Regions from separate parts of the Oceanobacillus phoenicis genome, predicted to be linked through region 3. Evidence: riboswitches for the same ligand, from Rfam matches in the RefSeq annotation. Region 3 holds a riboswitch; each other region holds the start of a gene.
What was found. Region 3 has a riboswitch for thiamine pyrophosphate ahead of thiW (energy coupling factor transporter S component ThiW). Riboswitches for the same ligand answer to the same signal wherever they lie in the genome.

Region 1 (6,640 bases), 3.8 Mb from region 3:
ACCCTTTCTTTTGCAAAGGGGAATGGAGCGAAGTGAATAAAGTTAAGTAAGCAGTAGTTACTGTTTACGTTTAATGTCTAAAGTACCCCTATTACTTGGCGACTCAAATTCGAGTCTTTAGACTAATTTAAAAGAATACAAATAGGCTAATCCTTTACAAAAAAAGGTCAACCAAATTTATTCTTTTTATTCCTCAGTAAGTAAACAATTTTCTCCGCTTCTTAAAATACGACTAGGCTTTTCTAATGTACGATCAATAACTAGATTAACTTTTCCCTTTGAAATTTCTTCTAGCATTTGTTTAAATTCTGCTCTTGTACTTAAAAACAGAGCCATACAGGATAAAATGTTTTATGTACATGGTTTAATGACCACTTGCAAAGACAGATGTACAAAACTTCCCGCCTTTTTTCAATACTTAAAGGGAAGTGAAGGACAATGCATCGCACACTACATCTACAATAGAATCAATAGAAAAAACATTGACTTCCATTATTTACTCAGTAAGATGATCTGATTTGAAAAACAGATCATGGTTTACTCAGAAGAAGTAAAAGGAAATGTATTTATATTGAAGTTATTAAGGGAATATATACAAATCAACAAATGATGGAAAACAATTTAAACTAGAAAAGACATCTGAAACAGAAGGGAGAAAAATCGTTTGAATAAACATATTGTTTTTTTCGATGCTGAATGCCCTTTATGTAGGACAGTGAAGGCAGTACTGAAAAGTCTGGACTGGAATAACAACATTTTCTGGTACCCTGTTCAGGAATTAAGTGATTCAATAAAAGAGAGAGCCAATAACTATAAAAATATGTATGACGAAATCTATATGTATACCAAAGATAAACGAATCCTGACAGGATTTAATACCGTCCGCAAGATTCTTTCTTTACTACCAGCCACTATCCCTTTAGCTTTATTGCTTTATTTACCGTTTGCACAAAAAATTGGTGATCCTGCATACCGTTTTATTTCAACTCGCCGTTATAAATGGTTTGGAAGAGTGCCTTATAATAAGCTGTGACTGGCAAAAAAGAGAGGCAGTGACAGAACATGTGGTTATTTTATATATCTTTCTCGCTTCCATAGCCTTCTCTTTATCCTCTACTCTTTCAAGTGTCTTTACCTATTTTTTTCGGTCTGAAAAACGTGCTTTATAAAGCAAATTATGGGAGGCATGGACTCTTTGTTAGTCAACTAAACTGGCTCTAAAATAATTGTTGGGGTAAGGGGAAAATGTAATCAATAAAAAACAAGCTACCTCCTTATTGCTTTATTTACACCACTAAATAAAGCAATAAGAGGATGCACTTAGATCATAAACGTAAGATATCAGCCTTCCAATGAATTGTTTGTCTGGTAACTTACATTTTACACGAAGCTGTTATGGGTTGATTATATTAACCACAATTTATAAGTAGTTCACTTATTATTACAATTTATTACAATTAGTATATTTAAAAGTCTGCTAGATTTGTTGCTTTTCCGAAAGCCATATTTCAAACGTATAGGACATTTCCCAGAATGCAAGCTCATATTCTTTCGCGATAATAAATTGTGCTTTGATTTTTTCCTTCTCTGCTTCTCCTGCTTGTTCAGCTAATGTATCGAGCAGATCAATCATTTCTTGTGTGGATTCTTGGAACCAGTCACTCCCATAGGTGTTCAACCAGTTCTGGTAAATTTTCTCCTTTGGCTTCGCATCGTTGTAGGTCAAACCAATATCTGCATACAACCAATAACATGGTAGCATTGCAGCTACAATTTGAGCTAAACTTCCGGACAACGACGCGCGGTATAAATGTGATGTATATGCGTAGGCAGTTGGTGCTGGTTTGAAATTCTCGATTTCAGCTTCTGTAATTTGTAAAATTTCTGCGTGCTCCTTATGCACCGTAAGTTCTGCTTCAGCTGTCTTCTTTGCTTTTTCAGCCAATTTAGCAGCAACATGAAAGTCATCTGAATGGGCAGCCGCAAAAGCATGCACCTTGCCGTAATGCTTCAAATAATAGATATCCTGCAGAATATAATTTTTGAATGTTTCAAATGGCAAATCACCACTTACAATCCCCTGTACAAATGGATGATTTAAACTTAACTCCCAGCTCTCTTTCGTTGCCTCTCGCAATGACTCTGAAAAACGCATAGAGAATCCTCCTTAATTTTTGTTTAATAGCCTACTTCTACAACAGCATTAACAATATACATTAAATCATTTTTATCCTGCTGATCTTCCAGAAAAATCCCACTAGTAGTTGCCAGGCCTCCAGGTAAGATCTCAACAGTGACTGTACCATAAGGAATTAATTGTTTTATTTTGTCGTGATCCAATTTTTCCAGATCCAATGGGATGCCCAGTTTTACATGTACCTTCATCTTATCTAAGTCACCATCTGGTAGAATTTTCTTCATTCCTGGCATAGAATTGGTATGGATTGCATTCATCACAGCTCTTTCTGATGCAATATTCACGTTCTGTCCATGTACATCTACGCCTGTTCTTGTCTCGATAAAGAGAAGATTTTCCAATTGCTTTTCCTCCTTCCATATTGTTACAAATCCTTATAGTTCGTGAACTTGTTTGTATTTTCCTACTTTTTCATCGGATAGAAAGTATAATTCATCGAGTAATGCCGGAATAAATGTTCCAGGCCCAGATGCTTTTTCCATTGCTAATTCAGCTGCAATACCATAACTTGTCACAGCATATATACCTGCTTGATAAAAGTCATCAACTACACTTATAAAAGGTCCAACAAAAGATGAAAGTAAACAGCCACTAGCCGTAATGTTTTGTAGCATTTCATGCCCGTTTTTACATAACGCAGTTCGCCTACCATCTGTCACAACGTCAACTTTCCCAGTTGAGATGACAACCGTATCATATTTTTTAGCGACTGTTTTTGCGATTTCTGGATCGTTTTCTTGAATAATGGAATCTGGCCCCTTTGTTTTTTCTAACTTACCCGCCAACACAGCTATTTCCCCAGCATTAGCACGTATTGTAGCTAGCTTTACCTTTTTAAGTATGTCATCAATGATCTCCGTCCGAAAATCTGTACCTCCAACTGCAATGGGGTCAAGAATAACTGGAACCCCATTCTTGTTTGCTTCCATTCCAGCTTTTAACATTGCTTCTCCCCGGTCTTCCGTTAATGTCCCCAGGTTTAGCACTACTGCATCGGCCATTTCTCCATACTTTTTAGCTTCTCTTGGAGTATGAGACATCGCAGGTGACGCTCCGATAGCGATTAAACCATTAGCAGAAAAATTAGATGCAACTTCATTGGTAATATTAAAAATAAACGGTTTATTTTCTTTAATCTTAGCAATAGCATCCACCAAAAATTCTCCTCTCCTATTAATTTAGAATAAAGAACAAAAAAACCACCCCAAAATGGAGTGGTTATATATACAGCTACAGAATAGGTATAGTCGCCAACTCCACTTTCCTACGCTGGTATTAACCAGTTCAGGTTCAAAGGGATTAAGAAATGAATCTTATCTCAGCCAATTGGCACCCCTAGTGGATTTTTATTTATTCTACCTATATCTTATTTCATTTTTTCTTAAAAGTAAAATTATTCATATGAGTCAATTTTCATCGATACTTAAGTTTTTATTATTTTATTAAAATGTTCGGATTATAACAATGACCTGGTTTGATCGTAATGGAAGTTGGCGGTATCGGTATGATGAAACTTAAAAAAACATAACACTTAAATGTACGCACAAATGTAGATTTTCTAACTGAGACTAATTTAAATTAGCAACTCGTTTAGCGATATTAGATTGTCATATCAACGTTTACTAGCATTTTTTTATAAAAACAAACGACGAAATAAAAAAAGTTTTAAAAAGGTATTGCTTTTTTATAGTTCTATGGATATAATATTACTTGTCCTTGTTTTTAAGGATTGTCTGGTAGCGATAGCGAGAAGGTCACACCTGTTCCCATGCCGAACACAGAAGTTAAGCTTTTCAGCGCCGATGGTAGTTGGGGTTATACCCCTGCAAGAGTAGGACGCCGCCAGACAAGGATAATTTATCCTTAGATTGGATAGAATATGTTAGTATAACACATAGAAGTGTACGACCATATTTTCCCATATCATAATGCATATCGCGGGGTGGAGCAGTCTGGTAGCTCGTTGGGCTCATAACCCAAAGGTCGCAGGTTCAAATCCTGCCCCCGCAACCAAATTATTTATAGTAAATAACTATTACTAAGATCCAGATTCACCATTGAAATACTGGATACCATACATAAGTAAAAAAAGTTGGTCCGGTAGTTCAGTTGGTTAGAATGCCTGCCTGTCACGCAGGAGGTCGCGGGTTCGAGTCCCGTCCGGACCGCCATGAAAATTATATTAGAAATTGTAGAGCACATGGTTTTAATTAAAACCTGTGTTTTTTTAGTTTGTGGACATAATTTAGTCGTCCAATTTTTTTCTTTTTTCTTTTGTTTTTGCTATGATAGTTGGTAGTGAATACAAAGAATGGTGATTTTAAATGGATGAGTTTTCTTTTATAGATTCGATTAAGCCGACATTTTATCAGCAGTCTTCTCTTGTAAAAGGAATTGGAGATGATGCTGCTGTCTTTCGAAGTTCGATGGATATTGTTACAGCAGTAGATACCTTTGTAGAGGACGTACATTTCTCTCGTTCTACTATGGAACCATTTCATATCGGTTATCGTGCATTAGGAGCAAATATAAGTGATTTAGCAGCAATGGGAGCTTTACCTAGTTTTTATTTAGTTTCTATTGTTATACCAAAGAATTGGACTGAAGAGGAGCTATCTCAGATATATTTAGGTATGGATGATTTAGCTTCGAAGTATCACATGGATATTATTGGTGGAGACACTGTTTCTGGTAAACAATTAACAATCTCTATTACTGTGATTGGATATACGAATACAAACAAAGCTCGATATCGTCGGCATGCAAAAGAAGGAGATATTGTTTTTGTTACGGGTACGTTAGGGGACTCTCAAGCAGGGTTTCATATCTTGTCCAATGAAAATAATTATGTTGATCAAGATTTTTATATAAGTCGACATCGAAAACCCGAACCGAGAGTGGCTTTTGCACTAGCTTTAGAAAAACTGGACAGAGTATCTTTAAATGATGTTAGTGATGGCATTGCTAATGAGGCAAGTGAAATTGCAGAAGCTTCTAATGTATCTATTGTTATAAGCGAAAATGACATACCAGTTGCACGTTCTTTTTATCAATTTACGAATGAGCAACAATACCATTGGAAATTATCTGGTGGTGAAGATTTTGAACTTCTAGGAACAGTAGATAAGCACGATTGGAATGTAGTAAAAAAAGCTGCTGAGGAAACAAACACCCAATTAACGATAATTGGTAATGTTGTAGAAGAAAACAAACATCCTGTTTATATAGAAGATAATGATGTGCGTAAAGTGCTTAAAAAAAGCGGATATACACATTTGAAGTAGGTGAATTAGATGAAAATACAGCTTCATTCTCCGGAAGAGACAAAAACTTTCGGGGAGAGACTAGCAAGGTTGCTGCATCCTGGTGATGTCATTACGTTAGAAGGTCAGCTAGGTGCCGGTAAAACAACGTTTACGAAAGGAATTGCTTCTGGATTAGAAGTGAAGCGTTATATTACGAGTCCTACGTTTACAATAGTGAAAGAATATCGTGGTAAAATGCCTTTATATCATATGGATGTCTATCGTTTGGAGGATTCACTCGAAGATATTGGTTTTGATGAATATTTTCATAGCAATGGAATCTCTGTAGTGGAGTGGGCAGGCTTTATTGAGCCATACTTACCCGAGAATCGTTTAGATATTTCCATCCATTACACAGAAGATGAAGATATCCGTGAAATTTATTTGAATCCGTATGGGTCCCATTTTGAACAAGTAGTAAATGAATTACAAGGTTAGGAGTTTATGTATGAATATACTTGCAATCGATACTTCCAATCAAGTATTAGGTGTGGCATTATTAAAGAATGGAGAGATAATTGCTGAACTTACAACTAATCTCGCAAAGAATCATTCCGTTCGTTTAATGCCTGCTATAGAAAGTCTTATGTATCAAGTATCTATGCAACCAGAAGATCTTGATCGGATTGTTGTAGCAAAAGGGCCTGGCTCATATACTGGAGTAAGAATTGGCTTATCTACTGCAAAGACAATGGCATGGGCATTACAAATACCAGTAGTAGGTGTCTCCAGTTTAGAGGTACTAGCATATCAAGGAAAGTTCTTTAATGGAATTATATGCCCTTTCTTTGATGCGAGAAGAGGATTGGTGTTTACTGGTGGATATCAATTTAACGATAATAAAATTGAAAAAGTGATTGAAGAAGAAAATTTACTTATGACTGCCATGCTTGATAAGTTAAAAAAGCAGGGTGAAAATGTAGTATTCTTAAGTCCAGATATGGATCAATTTAAAGAAATAATTAAAGAGGAATTAGGAGATTTAGCAATTATTCCTGAATCTGTATATCAGCTTCCAAAAGCTTCGCACCTAGGGCTTGCAGGAATGAATATAGAACCGAAAGACATTCATGAGCTCGTTCCAAACTATTTACGTTTAGCAGAGGCAGAAGCAAATTGGCAAAAAAGCCAAAAGGAA
Region 2 (6,640 bases), 3.0 Mb from region 3:
TAACACTTCCATTCCAAATTCCCCTTTCTTCTATTAGCAACAACGAATACCACTTAATGGAGATTTATCCATTCCCATTCGCAAATGCCAGTCATGAAAATCTTCAATAATGTAAGGGTACAACTCCAACGTATAGTAGTATACTGGATTCGGAATTCCTAGCATCTCCGAATAAAGTAATAACAAGAAGAAATCATCCTCATTTCGTAATTCTCTAGCTACTTCTTGTCGATGCGGCAAACTAATGACTTCCTCGTAATAATAAATTAGTTTTTTGATTTTTTCCAACATCATTATGAGCGCTCCTTTCTTCTACAGAAAAAATGAAAATACTGCCTCAAACCAGTACAACACGTAATTATTGTTCCAGTTTTTGAGGCAGTATCATCAACGTTACTCTATATCGAATGGATCATCTTGTTTTTTCGTTAATTCATGAAAGGCGGTGAAAGCTATCCAAATTGCAAATACAAAAATGATTGCTCCTAATACAAACAATAACATATTAGATCCAGTTCCAAACCAAGACCACTCAAAGAATACTTGTTGGAACATCGCAAACAAGGTCATGAATATAACAAAAATCATCGGGATGAGTGTAACAAGATAGTTACTTCCTCTACGTTTTAACCAAATCGAAATAAGGAATAAACTTATTGCTGCTAAAAGTTGATTGGCAGTCCCAAATAATGGCCATATGAGATAACCACCAGATCCAAATCCGTTCGGTCCTTCTGGAATCAATACTAGAGCTGTACTGGACAACACTGCAACCGAGGTAGCAACATGTGTTTTTGTTAATGGTTTAATCTTATATTCAATTCCTAATTCTGCGATGATATAACGCATAAGACGTACGGATGTATCTAATGTTGTTGCTGCAAAACTAACAACAATAATCGATACTATTGTTGTAGCTATATCAGTCGGGATCCATAATCCTTGTGCTAGATTAGCCGCACCTTCAATAAAATTACCTAATCCTATCGCGTTGGCGTCTGAAAATGAAGCGTATGCTTGAGAAAATGCATCTGTATTCGCAAATAACGTACCAACCGCAAGTATAGATACAAGAGCGAGTACTCCTTCACCTACAGCTCCAAAGTAGCCTACAAATCTTGCATCCGTTTCTTTATTTAATTGTTTCGATGATGTTCCTGATGATACCAATCCATGGAAACCGGAGATAGCTCCACATGCTATGGTGATAAATAGTAATGGTAATAGACTTTTATCTGGACTCTCATTAATTGGTGGCGCTGTAATACTAGGATTGGTGAAAATTAGACCTAAATAGAGAATACCTAACCCAACTACCAATTGATGCGAATTAATAAAATCTCTTGGTTGTAATAATTTCCATACTGGCAATGTCGAAGCAATATAAACATATACCATTAGAATGACAATCCAAATTAAAAATGCTGTGGATACACTTCCTAATCCAAATAACCCAGCTCCATCTTCTCCTCCCATAAAACGGACAAGATCAATTTGTAAAAAATCAAATCTACTTGCTAAAATTGCTGTTAAATACATAACAGCAAGCGCAACAAGTGAAGGAACTAACATTTTTTTACTTCGTTTATAAGCAGCATATCCAATCCAAATTGCTAGAGGTATTTGAATAAACACTGGCAAAACACTAGATGGATAACTAATAAATAAATTGGAAATCACCCATGCAAATACTGCATTTACCATTAAAACTAATATTAATATTATAAATAAAAATAATAGCTTTCCCCTTCTACCAATTAACTTATCTGCAATCGTACCAACGGAATATCCTTTATTCCGGACAGATAATGCTAATGTTCCAAAATCATGAACACCTGCAGCAAATACCGTACCTAAGACTACCCATAGAAATGCAGGTAACCACCCCCAGTAAATTGCAATCGCAGGACCAAGTATTGGCGCAGCACCTGCTACTGAGGTAAAATGATGTCCCCAAAGAACAAACTTATTTGTCGGAACATAATCAACACCGTCCTTATAGCGATGCGCGGGAGTGACATAGTTTGGGTCTAATCGAAAAATCTTTTCTGCTACAAACTTTGAATAATAACGATAGCCCAATATAAAAATAATAATACCGATTAAAGCAACAACAATAGCATTCAATTGTATACCTCCCCTTAAAACCATTATTTGTATCAACTTATGTGTAAGCGCTTTTATTTAGTACAACCATACTATTTCGAACTAGTTTTTTTATGTACTATCTACTTGCAAATTTCAAAATATCAATTGTCATCACCTCTGTTATTCTATTATTAGAATTATTCTAACATATTCGACAAATTTGTATAACCTATTTTTACATTATTTCAATAAAAAATGCCTTTACACGTTCAGTAATCTTCAATTATTAATGAAATTGAAGTTACGAAACAAGTAAAGACATCGTAATTTTATTGTCGTATCACAATTCTATAAGAAGATAACTCCTACGATTGTTGCTATAATCAATCCGACTATTACTGGAATGAAATTCTTTCGGACCAAATCCATTACAGATACTCCACAAAAACCTGCTATTGCAATTAATGACGACCAAGCAACAATGGTGCCGCCACCTGTCCATATAGCTCCTAGTTGACCAATACTAGCCAGTGTAGCTGCATCCACTCCACTTGTCTGAAGCGAAGCGGCTAAAGCGCCCGTTAAAGGCAATCCTGAAAAACCAGAACCGTCTAACCCAGTAATAATTCCAATGATTAATACACTGAAAGCAACTAAAAATGAGCTTTCTGGTAAATATTGTTGAATGGAAGCAACAATATCAAATAGTAAGGCAGGCCCTTCTTCTACACCTAATATTCTACCTGAAAACTCCGGACTACCAAGAAAGAAGAAACCAGCAATAGGTATAACTGGCCCCATAGCCTTAAAAGCAAATACAAAACCATTTGTAATATGACTTCCTACATAATCTAGTGCGTTTTGTTTTCCAAACGCAATTGTTGAAAGCAATAACAATATTACTGCAACTCCACCAACAAAAGCAGCCCCATCACCACCTACTAATTCTGTATTGGCAATAAATTTACCGTACATCATATACACGACTACAGCTAACAGAGCAATTGGTACAATAATCGCAAATAGTTTACTCCATGTTTGCAACTGTTTCGTTTTAGGCTGGTGTACAGAATGCTCCGACTGTTGCAGTTGTTTTAGCTCCCTTTCGTTTTCCGGATCATTTTTCGAGCGAATATGCTTGCGATAAAGTATATATGCAATTGCAATGGCAACTCCGCCGGCAACTAATGAGAGAATAAGTGAACGATCCGCAACGATACTTGTATCTAAATTTGCAGCAGTTGCCGATAGATTTGGAGCAACTTGAACGATATAATCAGATGATAATGCCATTCCTTGACCGGCAATTGCAATAGCAACTGCGGCTACCATTGCCGGTAACCCCGCTCTAATTGCAGCAGGAACCAATAATGCACAAATTAACGGCACTGCTGGAGTCGGCCAGAAGAATAGTGAAATTACATAGGTTACCCCTATTAATACAAAAAATGATACGTGGCCATTTACCATTACTCTTTGTATTGGCTGTATCATTCGTACATCTGCTCCAAGGTCTTTTAAGGAATGTAATAAGGCAAGCATAAACGTAATAATCAAAAATATACTAAATAATTCTTGTGCGGCAACTAGATTTGCATGAAAGATTGCTGTAAATCCTGAAACGATACTGCCATTAAATACCCATGACAATATAAAAGTTCCTAACAAGGTCGGCAGTACAATCCCTTTCCTGAAAATCATTGTGATGATAATTACGAGTGTAAACACCCCATAAATGAAGTGCGCCAGGGTTAATGTCATCTTACATTCTTCCTCTCCTTGAATGTACTATAACCTATGCAAACAGAAGAATTTTCGCTACTGTAACCTTCTTCACTTAATAACAAAAGTCTGAGAACTCTTGGTCCTCAGACTTTTGTTTGTGTGAGCAAATTGCCTACTTTGTATGAAGTAATGTTTTTGGTTGCTTATGAAATAAAAAGAATACTGCTAATGCACTCAGTATAAAAGAAGGTAACATATACGAGCCGTTATATAAGAGAGAATATAGCCATACTGGTTGACCTTCTACGGCAGATTCAAAGAATACAACCCCAGCAATATAATGTGCAATAAATCGTGCAAATGAGCCGATAAATACTCCTAGAGTAATTAAGAATAAGTATGATTTGATCTTATTTTCTCGTACATTTTTTTGTACTGATTTTGCTACAACTCCCGCTAGACCAATGACAGTAAATGCAATGGCGTAATCAATGAATCCTTGCAATGGCACCAATACAAATGCAGTACCTACAGCAATTTGTAACATACCCCATAGAAACCCTGATAATAAGCCACCTTTTAGCCCCCAACGGAATGCAACAATAAATATTGGAATCATAGCAAAATCGATTGATCCACCTTGTGGCCATAGTTTTATTTGCAATGGAATTAAATCTAGTAATAGTGCAAGCGCCGAAAATACAGCAACCTCAACTAAAAATAACGTCTTTTTTGTTGTCATTATCTACTCTCTCCTTTACGGTCAGAAATCGTTTATTTACACAACAAAAAAGTAATGCCAAGGGGAAGCTTCTTGATGGGACTGCGTCATACAGTCTTTGCTCCGCTCACACATTACTACTATCCATCAAAAAGACTACAATCCCTACGCTAGTACTAACTAACAGGTTCAAAGGGTCAGAACAATCAATGTCCACTCTCAGCCATATGGCTCCCCTTGCAGGCTTTTTCTATTTACTTTTTTGCTATATTTTATTGTACGTTAATCTGGTTATTTATACAATAGTTTATAATTGAAGAAATGTCTCAACATCTTCCACACATAAGGAAATTGCCTCTTCCCAAAAATCGGATTTCGTCAAATCAACATGTAAATGTTTTTGTGCCAATTCCTCTACAGACATTCTTCCGGTATCCCTTAGTAAAGCTATATAATCATCTTCAAAATTCCCGCCTTGTTCTTGGGCATGTTTATAGATTCCCAGACTAAATAAATATCCGAATGTATACGGGAAGTTATAAAAAGGTACTCCAGTTATATGAAAGTGCATTTTTGAAGCCCAGAAATTTGGATCGTATTCATCAAGCTTATCGCAGTATGCTTCTTTCTGTGCTTCTACCATCAATTGATTTAAGCGTTCTGTCGATACCATACCTTTTTTTCTTTCTTCATAAAAACGTGTCTCAAACAAAAATCTGGAATGTATATTCATAAAAAATGCAATACTACGCTGAATTTTCAATTCGAGTTGGGATCTCTTTTCTTCTTTTGTTGCTGCAGATTGTACAGATGCATCTGCAACTATCATTTCTGCAAAGGTAGATGCTGTTTCCGCTACATTCATAGCATATCTTTGATTTAATCCATTAACATCGTTCATTACATGTTGGTGATAAGCATGTCCGAGTTCATGAGCCAACGTCGCGATATTAGAAGACGTTCCAGAATAAGTCATAAAAATTCTTGTTTGCTCACTGTTTGGAAAACTTGTACAAAAACCTCCAGGACGTTTTCCTGGTCGATCTTCTGCTTCTATCCAATTTTTTTCAAAAGCCATTTGAGCAAAGTCTGCCATTTTAGGACTAAATTTCGCAAAATGATTAACGATAAATGCAGCACCTTCTGAATAACTTTTCTTTTCCTCCGCTTTGCCAATCGGAGCACCAATGTCATAAACAGTTAATTTATCTAGCTCCAGTAATTCAGCTTTCTTATCTAAGTATTTTACAAAATACTGTTTATTTCTTTCTATTGCTCCCCACATTGCATCGAGTGTTTCTTGTTTCATACGATTTTTCTCTAACGGTTCTTTTAGAACATTATCCCATCCGTAATGCTTGTAGGTTTGTAGTCGAAACCCTGCCAGATGATTTAATGTTTGGCTGATTAAATCTGCTTCTTTTTTCCACGTTTTAGATATTTGATCAAATACATACTTTCTGTTTTCACGTTCTGGATGATTTACTTTATTTGCAGCCTGTCCAACTGAGTACGCCTTTATTTCTCCATCTTCTTCAAGTTCAACATTCATTTTGCCAACAATCGTACTATACATTTGATTCCAAGCATGATATCCATCAACAGAAAGATCGTTTTTTAACATTTCCACTTCTTGAGATAATTGTTTTTGTGCTGCTTCTCTTTTTTCATTTAACACAAATTCCAATTCTTTTAATTCAGGTGAGCTTATTAATTCCTTCCATTCTCTTTCTGGGACTCCAGCTACTTTTTGGTCAATTAATGTCGTTAGCCCTTCCATTTCTGCTAATAATTCACTCCGCTCTGCAACAAGAAGATTTGCTTGCTCATCTTTAACATTTTGTGCATGAACACAACTAACAAAAGCAGATGCCTCACGAAATTCTTTTTGTAGTTTCTCTAAATTTTTAAAAATACTGACCCATTCATCTACATTTATAGAAGACAAATCAATCTGTATAACATGTTGTGAAAGTAATATTATATCTTCTCTCACCTGTTGAACATGCTCCTGGTATTCCTTAGAATGACTTCCTCCTGAGAATATAGTATCCAAATCCCAGACTGGTGTTAATGCAACTGACATCAAATCTCTCCTTCTTTATT
Region 3 (6,640 bases):
ATGACTTACTTCAATGACTGAAGTCATATTATTCCCTCCTGAAAATCCAATTTTCATTTGCATCTTCAGAATACTGTTATATCAAGGTATTCGCACTAGATTTCCGATGAATGGAGTAAATAATCGGTTAAATGGAGTTTAATCGACTCCTAAAATTTGCTTTAATTCAACCATTTTTGTTTTTGATAAAGGTACTTGTGTTTTTTCTTTATCCTGTAACACAAGACTGTAACTATTTCTTGTCCACGTGATCACTTCTCGTACTTTTTGCAAATTTACAATATAAGATCGATGACATCGAAAGAAACCCTGATGTTCTAATTTCTCTTCTAATTGACGAAGTGTAAATGCTGTTCGGAACGATGACCCCTTCATATGTACTACAGCTTGACCTTCTTCGCTTTCAATGTAGTCAATCTCTGGAGGATCAAGAAGTACTATTTTGTCATTTACTTTAGATGGTATTTTATTTAGCTGGAAAGAAAAATCTTGTTTATCTAATCCTTCATCAGAAACATCGTCTATTTCTTGTTTCTCTTCATTTTCTGCCGTTTTTATTTCAACCGTTTGTAACCCCTCTTCATTAAGTCGATATACACTCTCTGCTAATGTAATTGCGCTTTCCATATTAGAAGTCAATATTAATACACCTTTATTATTCTTTTGCAGGTATTTTAAAACATGAACCAATACTCGTTTGGTCTCAAGGTCAACATTTAAATCTGGCTCTTCAAATAGAATAGCACTTGCATCTTGTATAATTATTTTCCCATACTGAACTCGTCTTTGTTCAGACTCTGTTAATTTATTTATGCGTTTATCCTTCACCTCATACAACTGTAATTTTTCAATCAAATCTTGATGATTGACATTCGTTTGATATAATTTTTCCATAAATCGAAAATATTCTTTTATATTCATCCGTTCGTAAAGGCCGTTATTCAATAATTGAAGTCCTAACGCTTGAAAATACTCCACTTTATCTTTTAATGAAATTCCATTTAATTCGATACTACCGTTATTGATTTTTTTATCTCCAACGATCATTTTGATTAACATCTGTCTAACATTTAAAGAGGAGTGAATAGCAACAACTTCTCCTTTTTGAATCGTTAGATTAAACGTCGAAAACAATATGTGGTCTCCATGTCGATATTCTATTTCTTTCAATTGAAGCATCTATCTAATCCCCTTTGAATACTAATTTTATCTACACTAGATGACAGAATTTATTTATTTTGTTACAGTTAATATGAAGTAAATAAATACGAAAAGCAACTACTAGGGGTGCCCAATAAGATGTGTGGGCTGAGAGGAAAGCACCTACTTTCCGACTCTTATGGACCTGATCTGGTTAATACCAGCGTAGGGAAGTAGTCAATAATTTTGATGATTACATTCTCAGTATACCAAAACCAGGTCCTTTAGTTGGGCTTGGTTTTTTTGTGTTTTGGAAAGGAGAGATAAAGTGAGAAACACCCGCGTCTTAACATTGATGGCTGTCCTTGTTGCCATCGGTACAATTGGTTCGCAGTTATTATGGTTCCCTGCTGGTGTCGCCCGTGCATATCCAGTACAACATGCAGTAAACGTTATCGCAGCAGTGTTACTTGGTCCAGGACCTGCTGTTGGGGTTGCTTTAATGATTGGTTTACTTCGGAATCTTTTAGGTCTAGGAACATTATTAGCTTTCCCAGGAGGAATGATTGGCGCTTTATTTGCTGGGATACTCTACCGAAAGTGGCGCTATCGTAGCTTAGCGGTTACCGGAGAAGTTCTTGGTACAGGAATTATTGGTTCTTTACTCGCAGTTCCCTTTGCGAATTTACTTATGGGATCAAGTGTAGGTGCAATCGCCTTTCTTCCGGCATTTTTTGTTAGCAGTGTTTCTGGAGCTTGTATAGGTTGGTTTATTCTATCTCGGGTTCATAAAACAAACTTCATGCAAATCCATACGTAGGAGGAATAGAATGAAATTTACTGAGGAGCTAAGACAAGAAAATGATGATGTATTTATGTTAATTAAGCAGCACCCGTTTGTAGATGGGATAGGAAAGGGAATACTACCATTACAGGCAGTTAGAAATTATATCCAAGCCGATTACGCTTATTTAAATGGATTTATGAAAACCATTGGCATGGCTATCGCCAATGCTGATGATCGTGATGATATTGCCTATTTCAATGAACTCATACAGTTCTCATTGCATGATGAAATTCAAGCACATCTTTGTTTCTGTAATTATATAGATGAGAATTATGAAGATTTACAAGGACATCCTTTACCACCTACAGGAGACCATTATGTAAAACACATGATGTATCATGCACAAACAGGATCTACTGGAGAAGCACTTAGCGCTCTATTGCCATGTCCTTGGACATATTATGAGATTGGCAAACATTTAAAAGATATGTATTGACCAACAGATGATCACTCGTTTCAAATATGGATTCAATGTTATGCAGATACGAAACAAGATATAGAGGAAATGTGTTCCCGGCTTGATCAACACGCTTTACATGCTTCTGAAAAAGAAAAGGCGAATATGAAAATTGCTTTCCGAAAGAGTTGTCAATTAGAATACTTATTTTGGGAAATGGCTATGTCCACTGAGAAGTGGCCGACACTGAAGGAGGATATAAAAAAATGAATAATGTATCATGTACATTAACGATTGCTGGCACTGACCCTAGTGGCGGAGCTGGAATACAAGCAGATTTAAAAACATTTCAAGAACTACAAACGTATGGCATGTCAGTGATTACTTCCGTAGTTGCTCAAAATACTACTGGTGTAACTTCTGTCCATCATATGCCTATTAATATGATTAAAGATCAACTTGAAGTCATTATGAGCGATATGCCGATTCATGCTCTTAAAACGGGCATGATTGCCAATAAACAAATGATGGAGGTAATCTCTAAAAAGATAGAGAAAATAGATGCTCCTTATGTTATGGACCCAGTTATGGTTGCAACAAGTGGTGACTCACTCATTGATAAAGAAGCTCGTTCATTTCTACGAGAATGTCTGCTCCCACAAACAACACTAGTGACTCCTAATATTCCAGAAGCAGAATTTATTACTGGTCTTTCGATTAAAACAACCGAAGATATGAAGGAAGCTGCAAAGTATATCGTCGATCATTTTAATGCGGATGCCGCACTTATAAAAGGAGGCCACATGGAAGGAGAAGCAGTAGACTTTCTATATGACGGATCTGCGATTCATACATTTTCAGCTAAACGAATCAATACAAGAAACACTCATGGTACGGGGTGCACCTATTCTGCTGCTATTACTAGTTATCTCGCTAAAGGATACCCTGTTGTAAAAGCAGTTCAGGAATCAAAGGAATTCGTTACTGCTGCAATATCCAAATCGTTTGAACTTGGTGCCGGGAATGGACCGACAAATCATTGGGCAATTCGGGAAAGATAAATAAGAAACTAAGGAGAGGGAGATAAATATGCAAGTCGATATTATTAAACAAGTTCGTGATACTAAACCACTCGTGCATCACTTAACCAATCAAGTAGTAATGAACTTCTCAGCAAATGGGTTACTTTCATTCGGCGGTTCACCAATTATGGCAAAAGCGATAGAAGAAGTAGAACAAATTGCAGCAATCTCAAATGCCATTTTAATTAATATCGGTACATTAACTTCCACTGAATTGGAATCGATGATAGCTGCTGGAAAAACAGCAAATAAACATAACATTCCTGTATTAATAGATCCTGTAGGTGTTGCTGCCACTTCTTTTAGACGCAAAGCTATTGATAAAATCTTAGAGGAAGTTCGACCGACTGTTATAAAGGGAAATGGTGGAGAATTAGCAAGTCTAGTGGATATCAAACTCGAAGCAAAAGGAGTTGACTCTATTGGTAAGGGTAATTTAGATGAAATTGCGCAAAGAGTAAGTGAAAAATATAACACTGCTGTTATTGTCACCGGAGAAACTGATGTTATTTATGTGGATAATCATTTGATTCATAATGGTACAGGACATCATTACCTAACATCCATAACAGGCTCTGGTTGTTTATTAGGTTCCATAATTGCAGCATGTCTAACTACAAAAGCATCATTGAAAGACCAATTAATTACAGCTGTTTCATTCTATGGACTTTCAGCTTCTTATGCAGCTGATCAAGAAAATGTTCATGGCCCAGGCAGTTTTTTACCTGTATTCATTGATTCTCTTTCAAAACTACCACAAGACCTAACGAAAGGAGCCTAATTCCTTATGAAATTCGAAAAACAAATGCTTCGGAAATATTTTATTATGGGAAGTCAAAACTGCCATAGAGACCCACGAGAGATTTTACAAGAGGCAGCAGCTTCAGGAATCACTGCTTTTCAATTCAGAGAAAAAGGTAAGAATTCTTTAACAGGAACTGCAAAAGTTGAGCTTGCAAAAGATTTAAAGAGTATTTGCTATGATTTTCAGATCCCTTTTATTATTAATGACGATGTAGATTTAGCAAAACAATTGGATGCAGATGGTATTCATGTCGGTCAAAATGATCAATCTGTGAAGGTTGTGCGGGAACAATTCCCAAATAAGATAATCGGATTGTCCATATCAACGAATAAAGAATTGAATCATAGCCCATTAGAAATGGTCGATTATATTGGAGCTGGACCAATATTTGATACAAATACAAAAGAGGATGCTAAAAAAGCGGTTGGACTTGAATGGATTCAACATTTAAAAAAACAACACCCTTCTCTACCATTAGTCGCAATTGGAGGAATTAATACTACAAATGCACAAGAAGTGATTCAAGCTGGAGCTGATGGTGTATCTTTTATTACCGCAATCACAGAAACAAATCATATTTTACAAGCAGTACAACAATTATAATTTGAAACTTCATGTAGTTGGTTTTTCCCTTTCTTCATTTATTTTCTCATGGATAAGCCCAATATTATAATTATGTATCCCAAATTGTGCTTTTATCCCATATGCTAATGTGATGAAACTTAGCATATGAGGAGGAAAATAATGGATTACTATAATAATCATCCATATCATCAGCAACATCAACAAGATCAGAGACAAAATAACAACTTACCTGGTGATATGTTAAATCAGTATTTTGATCAACAGCGCGATGACTATAATCAACAGCAATTCACTGAAGCACCTTATGAAAGTTCAGAAAGATATCATGAAGTTGGTGAGTCAGATATGAATAATCCATATGGATATTTCAATGAGGATCCTAACGCACCTGATCGAACATTCCCTGGTGGTCCGGGTGGTGGATTCCCTGGCGGATTCCCTGGTGGTGGACCTGGTGGCGGTTTCCCTGGTGGTGGCCCCGGAGGTGGTTTCCCTGGTGGATTTCCTGGAGGATTTCCTGGAGGAATTTTTGATGGTTTCCCTGGTGGTGGATTCCCTGGCGGCGGTGGCCAAGATGGGCAACAAGCACCAACTTCAGCTCCACCAAATTTCACACCAGAAAAACCGGCCTTCCAAACTTTTGCAGTAGATCCTGGGGGAATTAGACGTTGTCTTTTCCGCTTCACTTTCATTTGGCCAGAAAGAGGAAGAGGTTTTTGGTATTTCCCTACTTTTGTAGGAAGAAATTCAATTGCAGGTTTCCGCTGGACTGGATTCCGTTGGGTATATTTTGGAATAGATTTAGATCGAATTGAATCATTTCAATGTTACTAACAACTGAGTATTTCTTTAAGAAAAAATTCGATTATAGCAAAAAAGGCGGCCTTTGTGAGACCGTCTTTTTTATATTTATTTTTTAATCTTTATCCACTTTTTTATTCATTTCACGTTGCCATATTAACCCTTGTTCTATTGCCATTTTTTTGGCAATTCTTGGCGCATTCCATAAAGGCGGTAATAACAAGAAGGATACAGGTACCGCCGTAATAACTATTGAATTTTGTATCGATGTAATACTGTCTTCACCTATCGTCAAAATTACAGCTGTTGTAGCACCGAAAATGATTGCCCAGAACACACGTAACCAACGTTTCGGATTATCATGACCAGATAAAGTTGCGGCTACGGTGTATGACATTGTATCCGTAGTAGTAGCTACAAATATAATTGATACCAATAGAAATCCTACTCCAAATATGACTCCCATAGGTAATTGATCCGTTATTGCCATAACAGCCGCAGGCATTCCACCTTCTGTTAAAGCATTGGAAACAGAACCTGAATTTTCATTTTCAAAGAATATTCCCGTTCCTCCAACAACAGAGAACCAAAAATTTGTAACTAATGGCGCAACAATGGATACCGCAATGATTAGTTCCCGAATTGTTCTACCTCTGGAAATACGACTAATAAATACGATAAGCATTGGTGCATAGCCGATAAACCAACCCCAGAAAAATATCGTCCAACCGGATAGCCAACCTTCATCTCCACGGTACAGATTCATTGTAAAGAAGTTCTGTAAATGAACCCCTGTTCCACCGATAAAAGCATCAATAATAAATGTTGTTGGTCCTATAAGAAATACAACTAATGCTAGAAGAATAGTAAATTGCACATTCCAATTACTTAAATGGTAAATCCCTCTATCTACACCTGTCGCAGCAGATATAGCAGCAACTGTGACTAATCCAAGTACTACTAACATGCTGATCACAAGTGTA

Region 1: linked by a shared signal. The riboswitch ahead of thiM (hydroxyethylthiazole kinase) and the one ahead of thiW (energy coupling factor transporter S component ThiW) in region 3 are both predicted to bind thiamine pyrophosphate.
Region 2: linked by a shared signal. The riboswitch ahead of thiT (energy-coupled thiamine transporter ThiT) and the one ahead of thiW (energy coupling factor transporter S component ThiW) in region 3 are both predicted to bind thiamine pyrophosphate.

Annotation. Positions count from the first base shown of each region.
Region 1 covers NZ_JBDFME010000001.1:3,946,683-3,953,322, reverse strand. Annotated here, with positions in the region: gene ABC346_RS19775 (thiol-disulfide oxidoreductase DCC family protein) at 665-1,033, shown strand; gene tenA (thiaminase II) at 1,478-2,155, opposite strand; gene ABC346_RS19765 (Lin0512 family protein) at 2,179-2,538, opposite strand; gene thiM (hydroxyethylthiazole kinase) at 2,572-3,351, opposite strand; TPP riboswitch at 3,442-3,544, opposite strand; rRNA gene rrf (5S ribosomal RNA) at 3,930-4,045, shown strand; tRNA gene ABC346_RS19750 (tRNA-Met) at 4,134-4,210, shown strand; tRNA gene ABC346_RS19745 (tRNA-Asp) at 4,292-4,368, shown strand; gene thiL (thiamine-phosphate kinase) at 4,522-5,481, shown strand; gene tsaE (tRNA (adenosine(37)-N6)-threonylcarbamoyltransferase complex ATPase subunit type 1 TsaE) at 5,491-5,940, shown strand; gene tsaB (tRNA (adenosine(37)-N6)-threonylcarbamoyltransferase complex dimerization subunit type 1 TsaB) at 5,951-6,640, shown strand, end outside.
Region 2 covers NZ_JBDFME010000001.1:3,130,286-3,136,925, forward strand. Annotated here, with positions in the region: gene ABC346_RS15735 (ArsA family ATPase) at 1-12, opposite strand, end outside; gene ABC346_RS15740 (cory-CC-star protein) at 34-291, opposite strand; gene ABC346_RS15745 (carbon starvation CstA family protein) at 394-2,127, opposite strand; gene ABC346_RS15750 (hypothetical protein) at 2,437-3,849, opposite strand; gene thiT (energy-coupled thiamine transporter ThiT) at 3,986-4,555, opposite strand; TPP riboswitch at 4,679-4,782, opposite strand; gene ABC346_RS15760 (M3 family oligoendopeptidase) at 4,842-6,620, opposite strand.
Region 3 covers NZ_JBDFME010000001.1:171,615-178,254, forward strand. Annotated here, with positions in the region: gene ABC346_RS00925 (ABC transporter ATP-binding protein) at 1-27, opposite strand, end outside; gene ABC346_RS00930 (LytTR family transcriptional regulator DNA-binding domain-containing protein) at 139-1,179, opposite strand; TPP riboswitch at 1,274-1,389, shown strand; gene thiW (energy coupling factor transporter S component ThiW) at 1,469-1,960, shown strand; partial or broken gene tenA (thiaminase II) at 2,016-2,654, shown strand; gene thiD (bifunctional hydroxymethylpyrimidine kinase/phosphomethylpyrimidine kinase) at 2,651-3,445, shown strand; gene thiM (hydroxyethylthiazole kinase) at 3,474-4,247, shown strand; gene thiE (thiamine phosphate synthase) at 4,254-4,874, shown strand; gene ABC346_RS00960 (hypothetical protein) at 5,016-5,690, shown strand; gene ABC346_RS00965 (BCCT family transporter) at 5,773-6,640, opposite strand, start outside.